2 regions of the Flammeovirga agarivorans genome follow, and region 1 is predicted to be linked to the other one. Evidence: riboswitches for the same ligand, from Rfam matches in the RefSeq annotation. Region 1 holds a riboswitch; the other holds the start of a gene.
What was found. A riboswitch is a leader RNA that binds a small molecule or an ion and turns the genes downstream of it on or off. The one in region 1 is predicted to bind cobalamin.
Positions count from the first base shown of each region.

Region 1 (8,142 bases):
ATAATCCGGGAAAGGCTTAATAAGATGATGTTGTGTATCAACAATTTTACCTTTCTCTACCACTGCAATACCAATAGAACAAGCTGAAGTTCTTTTTGCATTCGCCGTTTCAAAATCTATCGAAATAAAATCCATAAAGCAAAGATAGTTAATCACAAGGATTTGGATGTAGTAGTGATATGAAGTTTCATTATCCCTCTTGCTGATTATTTTTCAAAAAAATTATTACATTTAAGGAACGACTTCTCATTTTACTCAATATTTTCATCCAACTAACGCTATGAGCTACTATAAAAGAAACTACTTTATACTGCTCTTTTTTTTATTCACCATAAATAGCTTTGGTCAAGAAAAAGAAGAGTATTTGAATGAACTAGATACTGTCTACAAAAACCAAATCACCGCTTTCCCGTTTTGCGGATATACGGTAGAAACACGGTTGAAATTTGGAGTGACTGGTATTTATCAATTTAAGGTTCCCAAGGCAACTTTGGCCACGAGACCCTCCAATATTACACTGTTTGGTTATTATACAATTGAAAACCAGATGAGGATAAAACTGGCACATACAGTATTTACCAAAAATGAAGACTGGCTATTGGAAGGTGCCTGGGAATATGTGATTTTCCCTGAAAAATATTACGGTATTGGAGCAGAAACTCCCAATAGTAATGAGCAAATCATCAATTGGACAAAGGTTGATTTTAGGCAGCAAGTGCTTCGGAAGGTTTCCTATAAAATGTTTTTAGGCCTTCAATATAGATATGCTGATTATTGGGACATTAGTGTGACCAAAAGAAAAGATGGAACATATAGTGATATGTCTGAAATTCCTGGATATGCAGGAGGTAGTATGTCAGGTTTTGGTTTCGTCTATAAATGGGATAAAAGGGACTATGTAATGGCACCAACAAATGGCCATTTTATAGAAGCTAAATTAGAAGCCTATGAAACATGGATGGGATCAGAATATAGTTTCCGCCGTTTTTTTCTAGATGTTAGAAAATACTTTGACTTGACTAGAGAAAAGGAAGGAAATACAGTCTTAGCACTTCAAAGCATATTACAGACTACCAATGGAAATGTACCTTTTAGAGAAATGTCATTGATGGGAGGAATGTATATGATGAGAGGAATTTACGAAGGAAGGTATAGAGATAATAATATGCTTGCGGTACAGGCTGAATTGAGGCAACATTTATTTTGGAGAATTGGAATGACTGGTTTTGTCTCTACAGCCAATGTTTATAATCAAATGAATGGCTTTCAATTCGATCAGACAAAACTTGCTGGAGGAGCTGGACTTAGATTCATCTTCAATAAAAAAGATAAAGCTTCATTACGAGCGGACTACGGCTTTGGGCCTAATAAAAGTTCTGGGTTATACCTTACTTATGGTGAAGCATTTTAATACTGTTGGGAGATTAAATTTTTTCTAAAGGAATCAATTTTTCTCCCTTTTTTGACAATTCTATTCAATAATTTTAAACTTCTTTATTAATACCCTATAATGTGTCTGAAAATTAGTAGATTTACGATCTTATATTATCGCTGAACTAATATTTATGCAAACATCGAAATCACTTCTACTAATTTTATTTTCACTATTTATTTCATCATCGATTTTAGCACAAGACGATTCAATTTCGAGTGAAATAGATACATTATATAAGAAGAAGATAACCGCCTTTCCTTACCCGGCTTATGCCCAAGAAACAAGTTGGGAGTTTGGCCTAGTAAGTGTGTTTCAATTTAAAACACCCAATGCCACTTTAGCTACTAGACCATCAAATGCAACATTTATAGGTTTCTATACTTTAGAAAACCAAATGAGGTTGAAGTTGGAGCATACCATTTTTACCAAAGATGAAAACTGGTTATTCGAAGGGACATGGGAGTACGCTAAATACCCAGAGAAATATTACGGTATTGGAGGGGACACTCCGAATAGCAATGAACAGTTGATGGATTGGACTAAAGTTGATTTTAGACAACAGTTTCTGAAAAAAATTAGAGACAAGATGTTTTTTGGTCTTCAATACAGATACGCTAATTTTTGGGATATAAGTGTTGGACCAAGAGAGGATGGAAGTTATGGTGATGTCTCTGAAATACCTGGGTCTGCAGGTGGTTCACTTTCAGGATTAGGATTTGTGTACAAATGGGACACAAGAGACCTTGTATTGACACCTTCTGGCGGGCATTATATTGAAGCTAAAATCGAAACCTATAACTCTTTTTTAGGAAGCGATTATAAATTCGAACGTATTTACTTGGATGCAAGAAAGTACTTTGATGTGAGTAGAGAGAAGGAAGGAAAAACAGTATTAGCTTTTCAGGGTATTTACAACTCAACATATGGTGATGTTCCTTTTAGAGAAATGGCACTTATGGGAGGTTTGAATATGATGAGAGGTGTCTATGAAGGTAGATATAGAGATAATAATATGATCGCCTTTCAAGCAGAAGTAAGGCAGCACATGTTCTGGAGATTAGGAATGACAGCCTTTGTTGCAACTGCTAACGTTTATGAAAATAGCAGTGATTTTAATTTTTCAGAAACTAAACTTTCGGGAGGTGTTGGTGTAAGGTTACTGATTAATGAAGAAGATAAAGCATCACTAAGAGCGGACTATGGAATTGGCCCTGATGGAAGCTCCGGAATTTATCTAACTTTTGGTGAAGCTTTTTAAGATGACATCATTATTATTTTTTGAATAAAAAATCAAGACAATAACTCTGTTTGTTTGAAATTTACAAACAGTCATTAAGCTCATTTTTAATAAAAGGTGAATCATGAAAAAAAATCTTTTATTAAAAATGAGCTTTTTTTTCATGATACAATCCAAATTTAATTTTGTATATAGTCGTTATGTGATCTCTGAAAACAAATCCTGATTTATTGTGTTATATATTATATTTTTTTTTGAACAAGTAATACAAAAAATGTTTCATTGATTGGGACAGGTGTTACTTTTTGAAATATTAGAATAGTACAATTATTAATAGATAGTTAGCTCTCTTCTTATTAGCGCTAATTTTTGATTCAGTCAAGTAAAAAATGATAAAATTGAGAATATTTTTTTTTATAAAATTACCATCAAAAATGTTTGCAATAATCACGAAAAGGCTATTTATTTGTTAAAACGAAGGTGCTGAAGTGAAGTTGAGAATGCTTCAGTGAAAAGGGAAATAGGTGTAATTCCTATGCTGTTCCCGCAGCTGTAAGTTTTTAGATGAGTTCAATTTTTAACCACTATATCTTTTGGGTATGGGAAGGGAGAATTTCATCACTTGAAAACGAGCCAGAAGACCTGCCATCGTGTGCTTAATTTACCTCCTTCGGGATAAGGGAGAGCAAATCGTTGATCTATCTTCTTTGGATTTTTTCAAAGTTTTAGTCAAAGAGTCTTGTAAAGTAAAATTAGCAAACGTCAAATGTGCGGCAACAAATTAGTTGTCAGTGTTGTTTACATTAAAAACTTTAAATATAACAATGAGTTTACTAGATAAACGTGTAGCTTACAAACCTTTTGAATACCCAAAAGCACAAGAGTTCATTGATGCAATTCATCAGACTTTTTGGATTCACTCAGAAGTGAATTTTGATGCTGATATTCAGCAATTCAAAACAAACTTAAGTGATCATGAGCGTGATGTTATTGGTAATATTTTAAAGACATTTGCACAAACAGAAACAAACGTTCAGGATGATTTCTGGGGTGTGATCGGACAATTTATTCCTAAACCGGAGATTAAAGCAATGGCGATCACTTTTGCAGAAAATGAAGCTAGACATGCATCAGCGTACGCTCGTTTAAACGAATTGTTAGATTTGGATAATTTTGAGGCATTCCTAGAAGATGAAACAGCTATGGAACGTCTTGAAATGTTATCACAAGTGACAGTTGATGCACAAGGAAATGCAAAACCAGAAGATTTACTTCAGTCGATTGCTATTTTCTCTTGTTTCACTGAAAATGTAAACTTATTCTCTCAGTTTGCTATTCTTCTTTCATTCAAAAAATTCAAGAACCAATTAAAAGGTATTGGTAATATCATTAAGTGGTCTGCGAAAGATGAAAACTCACATGCAAGAGCGGGTATGTGGTTATACAACTCAATGATTGCTGAATACCCTGAGTTGAATACTGAAGAATTACAAAACCGTATTTATGAAGCGGCTAAGATTTCTCATGATGTTGAAGTAAGGTTACTTACAGGCATCTTTGAAAATGGGGAGTTTGATTTCTTACCAATCAATCACTTGGTACATTTCATGAGAGATCGTTTAAATAAGAGTTTATCAGAAATTGGTTTAAAGCCAACTTTCGAAGTAGACAAAGAAGTACTTAAAGAAATGCAATGGTTTGATGAGGAAGTATTCGGCCTTGCTCATGATGATTTCTTTGCCGTACGTCCAACAGAATATACAAAGAAAACTCAGTCAGTTACCGCTGACGATTTATTCTAAGCAAAAATACTACAATACAAGGGAGCTGCTATTCTCCCTTGTAATTTCAATTTCTTTCTAAACACCACTACACACCCTCAGTTCTTAATTATGTCTGAAATTACTTTAACTGCTGAAGCATCTAATTTGGAAGCAAGCCCAAAATGGATGACTCATGAAGGATTGCAAACTTTAAATAACGGTTACCTATTAGAAGGTGAAACTGTAAGAGATGCTGTAACAAGAATTGCTAAAGCTGCTGCAACTCGATTAAAAAGACCCGATTTCGAAAAAAGATTCTTTGACGCTATTTGGAATAACTATTTATGTCCTGCTTCACCTGTATGGTCAAATATGGGTACAGAAAGAGGATTACCAATCAGTTGTTTTGGTAGTTATGTGCCTGATAGTATTGCTGGTATCGGTTCTACTTTAGCAGAAGTAATGATGATGTCGAAAATTGGTGGAGGTACTTCTATCAATATGTCTGATGTACGTCCTAGAGGTGCTGAAATTACAAATAATGGTACTTCTAACGGTGTATACCCTTTCTTGGAAATGTTTGATTCAGTAATCAACGGTACAAACCAAGGAAGTACAAGAAGAGGTATGCTTGCTGCTTACCTTGACGTTGAGCATGAAGATATCGACGAATTTCTAACTATTAAAGATGTTGGAAAGACAATTCAAAACATCTTCATGGGTGTAACTGTTTCTGATAACTTTATTCAAAAGGTAAGAGAAGGAGACAGACGTAGCCGTGAGGTTTGGGCAAAAGTGATCAAATCGAGAATTGAAAAAGGCATTCCTTATGTCTTATATAAAGATAACGCGAACAATCAACGTCCAAGATGGTACAAAGATCAAGGGATGGAAATCAAAGCCTCTAACCTTTGTTCTGAGATTATGCTTCCTTCTAATGAAGAAGAATCATTCGTTTGTTGTTTGTCATCATTAAACTTAGTGCGTTATGATGAGTGGAAAGATACTGACTTAGTTGAGACAGCTACTTTCTTCTTAGATGCAGTAATGGAAGAGTTTATTGATAAAGCCAAAGGTATTGATCATATGCAAAGAGCTGTGAACTTTGCTAAAAACCATAGAGCTTTAGGTCTGGGTGTTTTAGGATGGCATAGCTTCTTACAAAAGAAGAAAATTCCTTTTGCTGGTATTGCGGCTGATTCTTGGACAAGAATTATCTTCAAACAAATTAAAGAGCAATCTATCAGAGCTTCAGAAAAGTTAGCGAACGCTTATGGTGAGCCTAAGGTAATGATGGATACAGGTAGAAGAAACTCTACATTGTTAACTATTGCTCCTACAACTTCTAATGCTTTGATTGCTGGTGGATACTCTACTGGTATTGAGCCAATGGCAAGTAACTATTATGTAATGGACTCTGCTAAAGGTGTATTCTCAAGAAAAAATAAGCAGTTAGAAGAGTTGTTAGAAGAAAAAGGATTGAACAATGATGATATCTGGAAACAAATTTTAGCAGATGGTGGTTCAGTACAAAACATCAATGCTTTAACTCCAGAAGAGAAAGAATTGTTTCTTACTTTCAAAGAAATCAACCAGATGGCTATTGTTCGTCAAGCTGCGTTACGTCAACAATTTATTGACCAATCTCAAAGCTTGAACTTGAACTTCCCTCCATCAACACCGGTAAAAGATATTAATGCGGTAATGCTTGAAGCACATGCTTTAGGAGTAAAAACATTATACTACCAAAGAAGTGAAAGTATTTTGAGAGCTCAAATGAATGTCACAGAAGATGTTTGTGTCTCATGTGAGGGTTAATCTCAAATCAAAGATAAATTTAGAAGCTGTTATCCTTTTAGTAGGGTAGCAGCTTTTTTGTTGCTCTTTTTCATAATTATTGCTTTTTATGTTAATACAGTTTAACTGTGTTTCCTTATTTGGAAACTTACCCGTATAATTGTATCATAGTTTCTGAGTAAGGAAACTAAAGTGGTTAAGAGTTTTCAATAAAAGTTTAATGAATAATCTTCTGACTTAAATTGATGTAATTCTCTGAATTATTTGTTTCCTTTGTTGGAAAGTATAAATAGAACAAGATTTATTTACGATGAATAAAGAAGAAATATTAGAGCAATTATCTATCACCCACCAAGGGGGAGGCTTCTCACCATTAGCAGGTAAGATATTAGGTGTATTTTATTTGTCAAATGATAAATACCTTACTTTTAATGATTTAGTGGAGATCACTGGAGCAACGAAAGGAGCAGTAAGTAAAGCCCTTAAATCATTAAAAGATAAACATAGAGTGGACTCTATTTTGGATCCTAATTCATCAAGAAAAAGATTATTCTACTTAGATTCTGATGGTATTTCAACCTACATGGATCTTGTTGTACAGAATATGACTAGGGAAACAGAACTAATTGATGAATGTGTTTCTAGAAGAAATGATAATGCTCCTGATATTAAAGAGTTGATGAGTAAAACAGTTACTTTCAATAAAGAGATTATTCAATTTCTTAAGTTGGTAACACATAAATACTTTCCGAAGGATTAATTATAAGATCCTAGTCACTCAATAAAACTGTAATTTTTCCTATACCATTATCAGAACATTCGATATATGGGCTGATTTTTACATCCTATTGGTTTCTATTCACGGAAACTTAACTCTAATAAAAATGAAAAAAGACAATATCATTCAATGGATTAAAATGTATTTACCTTTAATTATTATCTCGGTAACTGCTATCATTATAACAAATTAAGGTAAAATCTATCTTCATCTAATTCTCCACTGTCAACTTAAGACAAATCGTTAAATCATTATCTCTAATAAGTTTCCATTGTCGGAAACAAAAATCAATATCATGAAAAAATATTTACTACTTACATGTTATGTATTTATGCTTAGTCTCTCTCTATTTGCTCAAGAGAAATTATCAATAGGTATTATGGTTGATGCTAAATCAAATGATAATCAGACTTTGTACGAACAGCTTACCTCTGAAATTAATCATCTTGTTGGTAAAGAATATGTCATCGACTTTCAAGAAGTATTGTCTTGTGACAATGACCCACAAAAGGCAAGGTTAAATTATAAAACCCTTGTAGATAATAAAGCAGATATTATACTCTCTTTTGGTATTGCTAATTCAATTATGTTTTATGAATCAAATATTGAGTTTGAAGTGCCAACCATCTTGCTAAGCTTTGTCAATAAAGATATTATTGATGAAATACCGTTTAGACAGAAAAGTTCTGGAATAAAGAATTTTACCTACTTTATAACTCCTTATTCTTATAAAGATGACCTAAAGGATTTTAGCCAGTTGGTGAAATATCAACATGTAGGGATTGTAGTTGATGATTATGTTTTAGAGTTAACACCAATTGTTTCATTTTTAGAACATGCTTTAGCAACTGAAGATTTTAAATACACTTTAATACCTGTTCAAAAAGGGCAAAAAGTAGATTTGCCTTCGGATATTGATGCGGTATATGTGAATAGTGTATCCCAATTATCTAAGTCAGAACTGTTAGACTTAATAACAGAAATCAATACCAAAAAATTACCTTCATTTTCTGCCTATGGAGTTAAAGAAGTAGAAATGGGGATATTGGCGACAAATCAACCAAAAGTAAATATTGATCAGATTTTCAGAAGAATCGCACTAACAATAGAAGCAATTTCTTCAGGTGAAGAT
Region 1 is NZ_JABAIL010000008.1:164,578-172,719, forward strand. Features, by position in the region: gene HGP29_RS22020 (exonuclease domain-containing protein) at 1-135, opposite strand, end outside; gene HGP29_RS22025 (BamA/TamA family outer membrane protein) at 281-1,411, shown strand; gene HGP29_RS22030 (BamA/TamA family outer membrane protein) at 1,566-2,693, shown strand; cobalamin riboswitch at 3,134-3,336, shown strand; gene HGP29_RS22035 (ribonucleotide-diphosphate reductase subunit beta) at 3,497-4,474, shown strand; gene HGP29_RS22040 (ribonucleoside-diphosphate reductase subunit alpha) at 4,565-6,253, shown strand; gene HGP29_RS22045 (GbsR/MarR family transcriptional regulator) at 6,543-6,992, shown strand; gene HGP29_RS22050 (TolC family protein) at 7,306-8,142, shown strand, end outside.

Region 2 (8,142 bases), on a different contig from region 1:
AAGTAGACCAATTTCAATCATCAATGGAAGAAGAATTTGATGTAGCCTTTGATTCTGTATTGGTTTATGATGAAGCAACCATGATGTTTGCCAAAAATAAGGGAGTAGAGTATGAAATTAATATAGAGAAATCTGATGATCAATACGATGCTTTTTTCGTGATTTGGTATAAAGAATTAGAGGAGAACTTAAAAGCATCCACTTCAGTTGTTCATCCTTAATAATTCCTTAGTTTTGTACCCATAAACTTCAAAAATTAATGATTTATGGGTGCAATAATGAATTTTGCTATTTTTCCAATAGACAAAGGTGATCATATTGGAGAATACGTTTCTAAAGTAGTACAACATATTAAAGACTCTGGTCTTACATATCAGTTTTCTCCTATGGGGACGGTAATCGAAGCTGAAACGGTTACTGAATTATTAAAGGTAGTAGACGATGCTTATAAGATTATGGATCCCATCTCTGACCGTATTTATTGTGTAATGAACATGGATTACAATAAAAATAAATCAGGGATGATTAAGGCAAAAACAGAATCTATTGAGAAAAGAATAGGTAAAGTTTAGGCTGAAATAAGAGAAGAGAACATTGGATGTTCTCTTTTTTTATTGAAAACATTTCCGAGCATAGGTAGTTAATTCTCTGTAACACTTATGTAGACCATGAAAAATTATCTAATAATAGGAGGGGCATCCGGAATAGGAGAAGCATTAGTAAAAACACTTGCAGAAAGTGGAAATAGAGTATTTGCAACTTATAATAAGACAATGCCTACGTTTGAGAACGAAAATACACATTACCAACAGTATGATGTACTTTCGGAGACCAATAACTTTGATCAGCTTCCAGATGAACTAAATGGAGTAGCATATTGTCCTGGTAGTATAAACCTGATGCCTTTTACAAGATTAACACCTCAAAGTTTTATTGATGATTTTCAGCTTCAAGTCAACGGAGCCGTAAAGGTTTTACAAGCAGTGATCAATAAACTGAGAAAATCACAAGGGAGCATTGTATTGTACTCAACAGTTGCAGTGCAGACAGGTTTTAAGTTTCATACTCAAGTAGCTGCATCAAAAGGTGCGATAGAAGGGTTAACAAAAGCATTGGCAGCAGAATATGCTCCAAAAGTTAGAGTAAATGCAATAGCACCATCATTAACCGATACTCCTTTGGCATCAAAATTACTTAGTGATGAATCAAAGAAGGAAGCGAATGCCAGTACTCACCCATTAAAGAGAATTGGTGAGGCTGAAGATATTGCAAGATTATCTGCTTTTCTTTTATCGGATCAATCCTCTTGGATGACAGGACAAATCTTGCATGTGGATGGAGGTATATCAACACTTAAATTATAATCATCATGTTTGGACTATTTAAAAAGAAATCACCCAAAGAAAAACTAGAAGCGAAATACAAGAAGCTTTTGGAAGAATCACATCGTTTGTCGCATACAGATCGAAAAGCTAGCGATCTTAAAATGTACGAAGCGAACGAAGTGCTAAAAGAATTAGAAAAATTATAAGCGGTTTAAATATCGTATTATGTTAAGGTTTGTGGTTATTAGATACCGCAAACCTTTTTTTAATATTATTTACTAATAAGATTAAATAATGATCAACATCACTTTCAATTAAATTAAACCACACCACTTTTGTTTCGCATTGGTTCCGCAAGGAATAACAGGGAATCTAGTGAAAATCTAGAACTGTACCCGCAACTGTAAAAGTTCAAAAAGTCATTTTTCAATAGGCCATTGTAATATACGAGAAGGCGAAAAGTGAGAACTAAGTCAGGAGACCTACCAAGCATTTATTTTTTAGACAAAACTTCGGGAATAAAGTTTGAAAAATTTCATGGTACCACTTGGTAGATCCCCTCTATCGAAGAAATATAAGCTTACCTAGAGTTTTGTCACCTAATTTTTATTATTAAAAGCAAAGTGATGAACAAACAATTTACAAGACAATCATTCTATTTCGTAATACTCTTATTATTTGGACTATTCAGTTGTGATAAAGAAGAGGCATCAATCACTGCATATACTGTTGATTTTGATTGTAATGGTGGTACAAAAATAGAAAGCCAAGAAGTTTTAGCGGGCGAAAAGGTGACTACGCCAACGGATCCTACGAAAGAGGGTCACGAATTTTTATATTGGACGAAAAATGATCAAGAATACGATTTTTCAAAAGAAGTAGTTGATGATTTTACATTAACGGCGTTATGGGAAGAAATCGAAGTCACTTATCAAGTCACATATAAATTTGACAATGGACAAGAAGATAGTGTAGCTACTGTCATCGAAAATAATCTATTAGAAGCTCCTCAAATCCCACTAAAAGAAGGGTTTATCTTTAAATTCTGGTCTGAAGATGGTGCTGAATTTAAATTTGGAGAGGCTGTAACTTCTAATATTGAACTGACGGCAATTTATGAAGAAGTCATTGATCAGTATGTTGTTTCCTTTGACCCAAATAATGGTGAGCAAATGACATTAGTAACGGTCGATGAAGATACTGAAGTAACTGAACCTGAAAATCCACAAAAGGAAGATTATGAGTTTCTAGGATGGTTTTTAAATGATGAACTTTATGATTTTACTTCAAAAGTTAATGGTGATATTACTTTAATAGCAAAGTGGAAAATCGTAGCAGGAGAAACTACATTTGAATATGCGACCATTTCAAGAGATGATTTTAATAGTTTAAGTAACGGGGATCATATTATGGTAAAAGCTCAACTCAATTACCTATCTAGAGGTTGGGCTTGGGGTACTGAGGTTTACCTTGTTGATAATAAAGAAAATAGCTCAAAAGACTTATATAGCCATTCAAACTACGGAATGTTCACTTTCCCATTATCAGTAGCAAGCGATGACCCAATGATGGGCGGTACTTATGTATTTAATCTAGTAAAAGATGTTTACATGTCATCACCTCAATTAGGTTTTGGATATATGCGAAATGAGGAATTTGATGAAACGGGAACTCCTGCTTATGATGGTGGAAAATGGAATGCACCTATGCGTTACGGAATCGAGTTTTTCGATGAAATTATTAGAGGTAACGTTAGAGAAGTGAATTATTCTGCTGAAAAAGGTTTATCAGTAGTTGTTGGTACTGAGGAAGTAATGATTAAAAAGAGAGTGGAGGATGGCCAAGGGAATATCACATACGAGAATTTATCCGAAAGTGATACATCTTTATTTGACGACCATCTAGAACAGAATAGATATATCTACACTATCCAAGTAGAAGGTGAAACAGTTTCTGTTTTAAACAAAGATACATTGCAAGTTTACGCTTCAATCTTACCCTAAACACTAACTAAGAGGGAATACGTAAAAGTATTCCCTCCAAACGATTCTAATTATGAAAAATATTTTAAAAATACTTCCAGTAATACTCATTTTTGGGTGTGATAATTCAGAGATTGAAGACACAAGCTATAAACATATTGATAATCCAGATGCACAACCTTATATCTCAGAGGTAATAGATTTCAAACCTGCTCCCGGTCAGTTTATGAATAAGGTAGAAAATGATTTTGAAGCAGCAGAAAACATTGTAGGTAATACAGATCAATTTATCTCATTAGGTGCATTTGGAGGAGAGGTAACCTTTAAATTTGATCACTCGATCCTTAATAAGGACGGAAATGATATAGCCATTTATGCTAACTCGTTTGAAAACTCCAGTGAACCTGGAATTGTTATGGTATGTCAAGATTTGAATCACAATGGCTACCCTGATGATAATGAGCCTTGGTACGAACTGAAAGGATCAGAATATAATGCATCAACGACAAAGCATAATGTGAGTATCACTTACTACAGACCTACGGAAAATGATCATATTATTCCATATAAAATGGAATGGAATGGAGAAGAGCAAACAGGTGAGTTCGATTTGACAGCAATAATTCCTTATCATGATCAACCTATGTTTCCAACATGTTATTTAACAGATGAGATTACATTTTCGGGAACATTATTAGCCTCTAATGTGATAAAAGAAGGGGACATATATTATAATCCTAAATACGAATGGGGATATTGTGATAATGCAGGATATGAAAATGAAGGAATACTAAGAAGTGCAGATGTATTTGATATTTCTAATGCAGTTGATGATAATGGACAAGCTGTTCATTTGATCGCAATTGATTTTGTAAAAGTGTATACAGCAACTTTTGATAATTCGGGTTGGTTGGGAGAAAGATCAACAGAAGTATTTAAAGCCGCAGATATTTCTTTACTAAGTGATGAAGAGTAAGCTTTTCTTGTGTGGCCTCTTTCTATTCTTTACTTCTTCTACCTTTTCTCAAACATTTGATACAGCAAGAGTCTTAAATGAAGTAGAAGTAATTGGACAAAGAGTTACAGAGAGAATTAGTTTTAAGTCAACCACCATAAATAAAGAAAGAATACAGGAAAATCTCTCTGCATCTTTAGGGGAGTTGTTGACTTTAAATACTCCCATTTTCATTAAAAGTTATGGTGCTGGTGGAACTGCAACACCGTCTTTCAGAGGAACAGGAGCTAGCCATACCAAAGTATATTGGAATGGGATCAACTTAAATTCACCAATGCTAGGTCAAGTAGACTTATCCTTATTTCCTGTGGCATTTACAGATGAAGTAACGGTAAACTATGGAGGGTCGAGTTTATTGTATGGTACAGGAGGTTTGGGTGGTGGTATCCAAATGAATAGTAATTTAAATTGGGATGGTAAGACTCATGTATTACTATCCCAAACGGCGAACACATTGCAAAATTATATAAGCAATGCCAGCGTCACTTTAGGGAATGAAAGAATACAGAGTACAACAAAAGTATTCTATAAGGATGCTGGTAATTACTTTACTTTCGTCAATCCATTACAACCTGGTAATCCCACTTGGGAAAACAATCATTCTGCACAAATACAATACGGGGTTTTACAGGAAGTAGGTTGGAGAATAGATGACTATCAACAAATAAAGTTAGATTTTTGGTATCAGGAAAGTGATCGGGAGTTAACCCCTTCAATGGACAGTCAGGAAGGTGATTCATGGCAAAGTGATGCCTCAACAAGAGTATTACTTAATTGGAATTATAATAAAAACGATTTGACTATCGATGCATCCACCGCCTTTGTACAAGAATCACTTTGGTACCGGAAAGAGTTGAATAATGATGAAAATCCAAAACTAAGCACATCAGATAGTAAAACGTATCAATGGCATAATCATTTACGAAGTGATTATCAACTATACGAAAACTTTACAATAAAAGGTGGTGTAGATTTGGTTATGGATCAAGTGAATAGTAATGCTTATCAATCCACTCAAGATACTACGAGTCATTTGGTTCATCAAAATACTTTAGATGTTTATGCAGGTTTTGATTGGTGGGTGCTACCTCATCTATCGATCAGTACATTATGTAGGCAAGAATGGATTGATTTTAACCAAAAGCCATTTTTACCCTCTATTGGTGTAGAATATAATCCATATGAAAATGATTTCTGGCAGCTTTCCGTAAGAGGGAATAGTTCTAAAAATTTTAATGCTCCTTCTTTAAATGATAGATATTGGTACCCGGTAGGAAACCCTGATTTATTACCCGAAGAGGGGTGGACCCATGAAGGTACTTTGGAAATAAAATATCAGGATGAAAATTGGTTGTTCAAATATGAGTGTACAGCTTTTAATAGTTTAATTAATAATTGGATCATTTGGAAGCCAGCTGTCAGTAATTTATGGAGACCTGAAAACCTAAAAAAAGTACATAGTAGAGGAGTTGAACAAATCATTACCACTTCTTATTCTAAGGACGATTTTTCTATCCTTTTGTATGGATCTTTATCCTTTGTGAAATCTGAAAGTATTGAGGCTTACGATGAGTTGGACAATTCAGTAGGGAAGCAGTTAATCTATACACCGGTGGGTTCTTTTCAAGGGTATATACGCTGTAATTATAAATCAATATATACAATTATTGAGCAACAAATGTATGGTAAACGATATACTCAAAGTGATGGTAGTGAATATTTACCACCCTACTATCTCACCAACTTGGTATTAGGAAAGCAATGGAATTTAGGATCACATACGATTGATCTAAAAGGTAGAATTGAGAATGTTTTTGGATATTATTATCAATCAATAGCAAGAAAACCAATGCCCACTCAAGTATATCAAATCAGTCTAACCTATAAAATATAAGTGATGAAAAAGTTAATGATGGTTTTTCTACTTTTAGTAGGTTGTAATGAAGTAGAAGATAGTATGCCAATTTCTGATGAGAAAGAAATACCAGAATCTCTACAATTGACGGATGGAGTTTTTGTAATTAATGAAGGGAATTTTGACTGGGGACATGGTACACTATCACATAAAAAATACGATTCGGATACGGTCTATAATGAAATATATAAGCAAGTAAATAGTTTCGAAATAGGTAATGTCGCTCAATCCATGACAATTATCGGAGACCTAGGGTATATCTGTGTAAATAATTCCTCAAGAGTTGATGTTATTGAAACAAAAACATCGAAGTGGGTGGATAGAATAGATCTACCGAAAAGTAGTCCACGCTATCTTTTACAGATTGATGAAAGGAAATCTTATGTAACAGATTTATATGCTGACCGTTTTTATGTTGTTGACCACAATAATTTCTCACTTTCCAAAGAAGTAAAAGTAAGTGGATGGACGGAAAAAATGTGTCTATTGGATCAATATGTTTATATGACTGTTACCAGAACGGTTTTCGATAAAAGGCAAGGAGGACAGTTATTACTTAAAATAAATAAAGCAACAGATCTAGTTGAAGATAGCCTTGCTTTGCCGTATGGTCCGATTGATCTTCAGAAAGATAAAAACAATAAAATTTGGATACTTTGTAATGGTGGACTGGATAAAGAAGATGCCGCCATTGTAAAGGTAGATCCCAAGACTTTTACTATACAAGACCAGATAACTTTCACAAAGGATGACTATTTGAGTATGCCTTCAAGGCTTAGAATCAATAATGAAAAAGATGAGTTATTCTATATAAGAAAGAATATTTACAGACTGCCTATAGATAATTCTCCTTTAACCCCCGAATTAATGATAGAAAAAGGGAAACGTTTATTTTATGGTCTAGGAGTCTCTCCACATAATAACGATATCTATGTGACAGATGCTATCGATTATGTGCAAAAAGGGTGGGTCTTCAGATATTCTCAGATGGGAGTAAAGTTAGATTCTTTTCAAGTTGGGGTTATTCCTAATGAGATTGTCTTCCAATAATTTACTCTATTTGATGAGTAAAACTTTATACTTGATATTATTCTTTATCTAAAATTGATGTATATTCATTACTACAATTCATTAACCTAACTATCTCATAAATGGATTTAACGCAGAATAAAGAAAATGCGATAGCTTTCTATCGAATGGCTTATGAAGGTAACCCCAAAAAAGCAGTGGATCTTTATGTTGGTGATCAATACATTCAACACAACCCTGATGTAAGCGATGGACTTACGGGCTTTATAGAGTACTTTGAAAGAATGCAAAAAGAATACCCTGAAAAGTCTATTGAATTTGTAAGATGTATAGCTGAAGGAAATCTTGTTGCTTTACATACCCATCAAACATGGCCTGATGATGACCAATATGTAACTATGGATTTCTTTAGGTTTGATGAGAAGGGAAAAATTTGTGAGCATTGGGATGCAATACAACAGATTCCAAAACAAAGTGCCAACGACAACACTATGTATTAAAAGAACCGATCAATTATTTAATTCTCTTCAAACTACTTCTACATGTATACGCAACGAAATTATTCCATAGGAACAATGGCGTTATGGACAAGAAGGTACATTTATATGTTCTTGTTTATATCTGCTATACCTACGGCTTTATATGTTTTATTGGATTGGAAGTTTATCCACCTACCTTGGTTACCTATTGCTCTAGTTGGTAGTGCGCTTGCATTTATCATTGGTTTTAAAAACAATGCATCCTACGGAAGGTTATGGGAAGCAAGAAAAATATGGGGAGGAATTGTAAATACTTCTCGATCTTTTACCATTATGGTCAATGATTTTATTACCAACCAATATGCAGATAATGATCTATCACAAGAAGAGTTATTTG
Region 2 is NZ_JABAIL010000007.1:191,243-199,384, forward strand. Features, by position in the region: gene HGP29_RS20825 (hypothetical protein) at 1-221, shown strand, start outside; gene HGP29_RS20830 (thiamine-binding protein) at 267-572, shown strand; gene HGP29_RS20835 (SDR family NAD(P)-dependent oxidoreductase) at 669-1,364, shown strand; gene HGP29_RS20840 (Lacal_2735 family protein) at 1,370-1,531, shown strand; cobalamin riboswitch at 1,655-1,829, shown strand; gene HGP29_RS20845 (InlB B-repeat-containing protein) at 1,952-3,328, shown strand; gene HGP29_RS20850 (PKD domain-containing protein) at 3,381-4,283, shown strand; gene HGP29_RS20855 (TonB-dependent receptor plug domain-containing protein) at 4,273-6,216, shown strand; gene HGP29_RS20860 (DUF5074 domain-containing protein) at 6,220-7,287, shown strand; gene HGP29_RS20865 (nuclear transport factor 2 family protein) at 7,389-7,766, shown strand; gene HGP29_RS20870 (bestrophin family protein) at 7,809-8,142, shown strand, end outside.
Region 2: linked by a shared signal. The riboswitch ahead of HGP29_RS20845 (InlB B-repeat-containing protein) and the one ahead of HGP29_RS22035 (ribonucleotide-diphosphate reductase subunit beta) in region 1 are both predicted to bind cobalamin.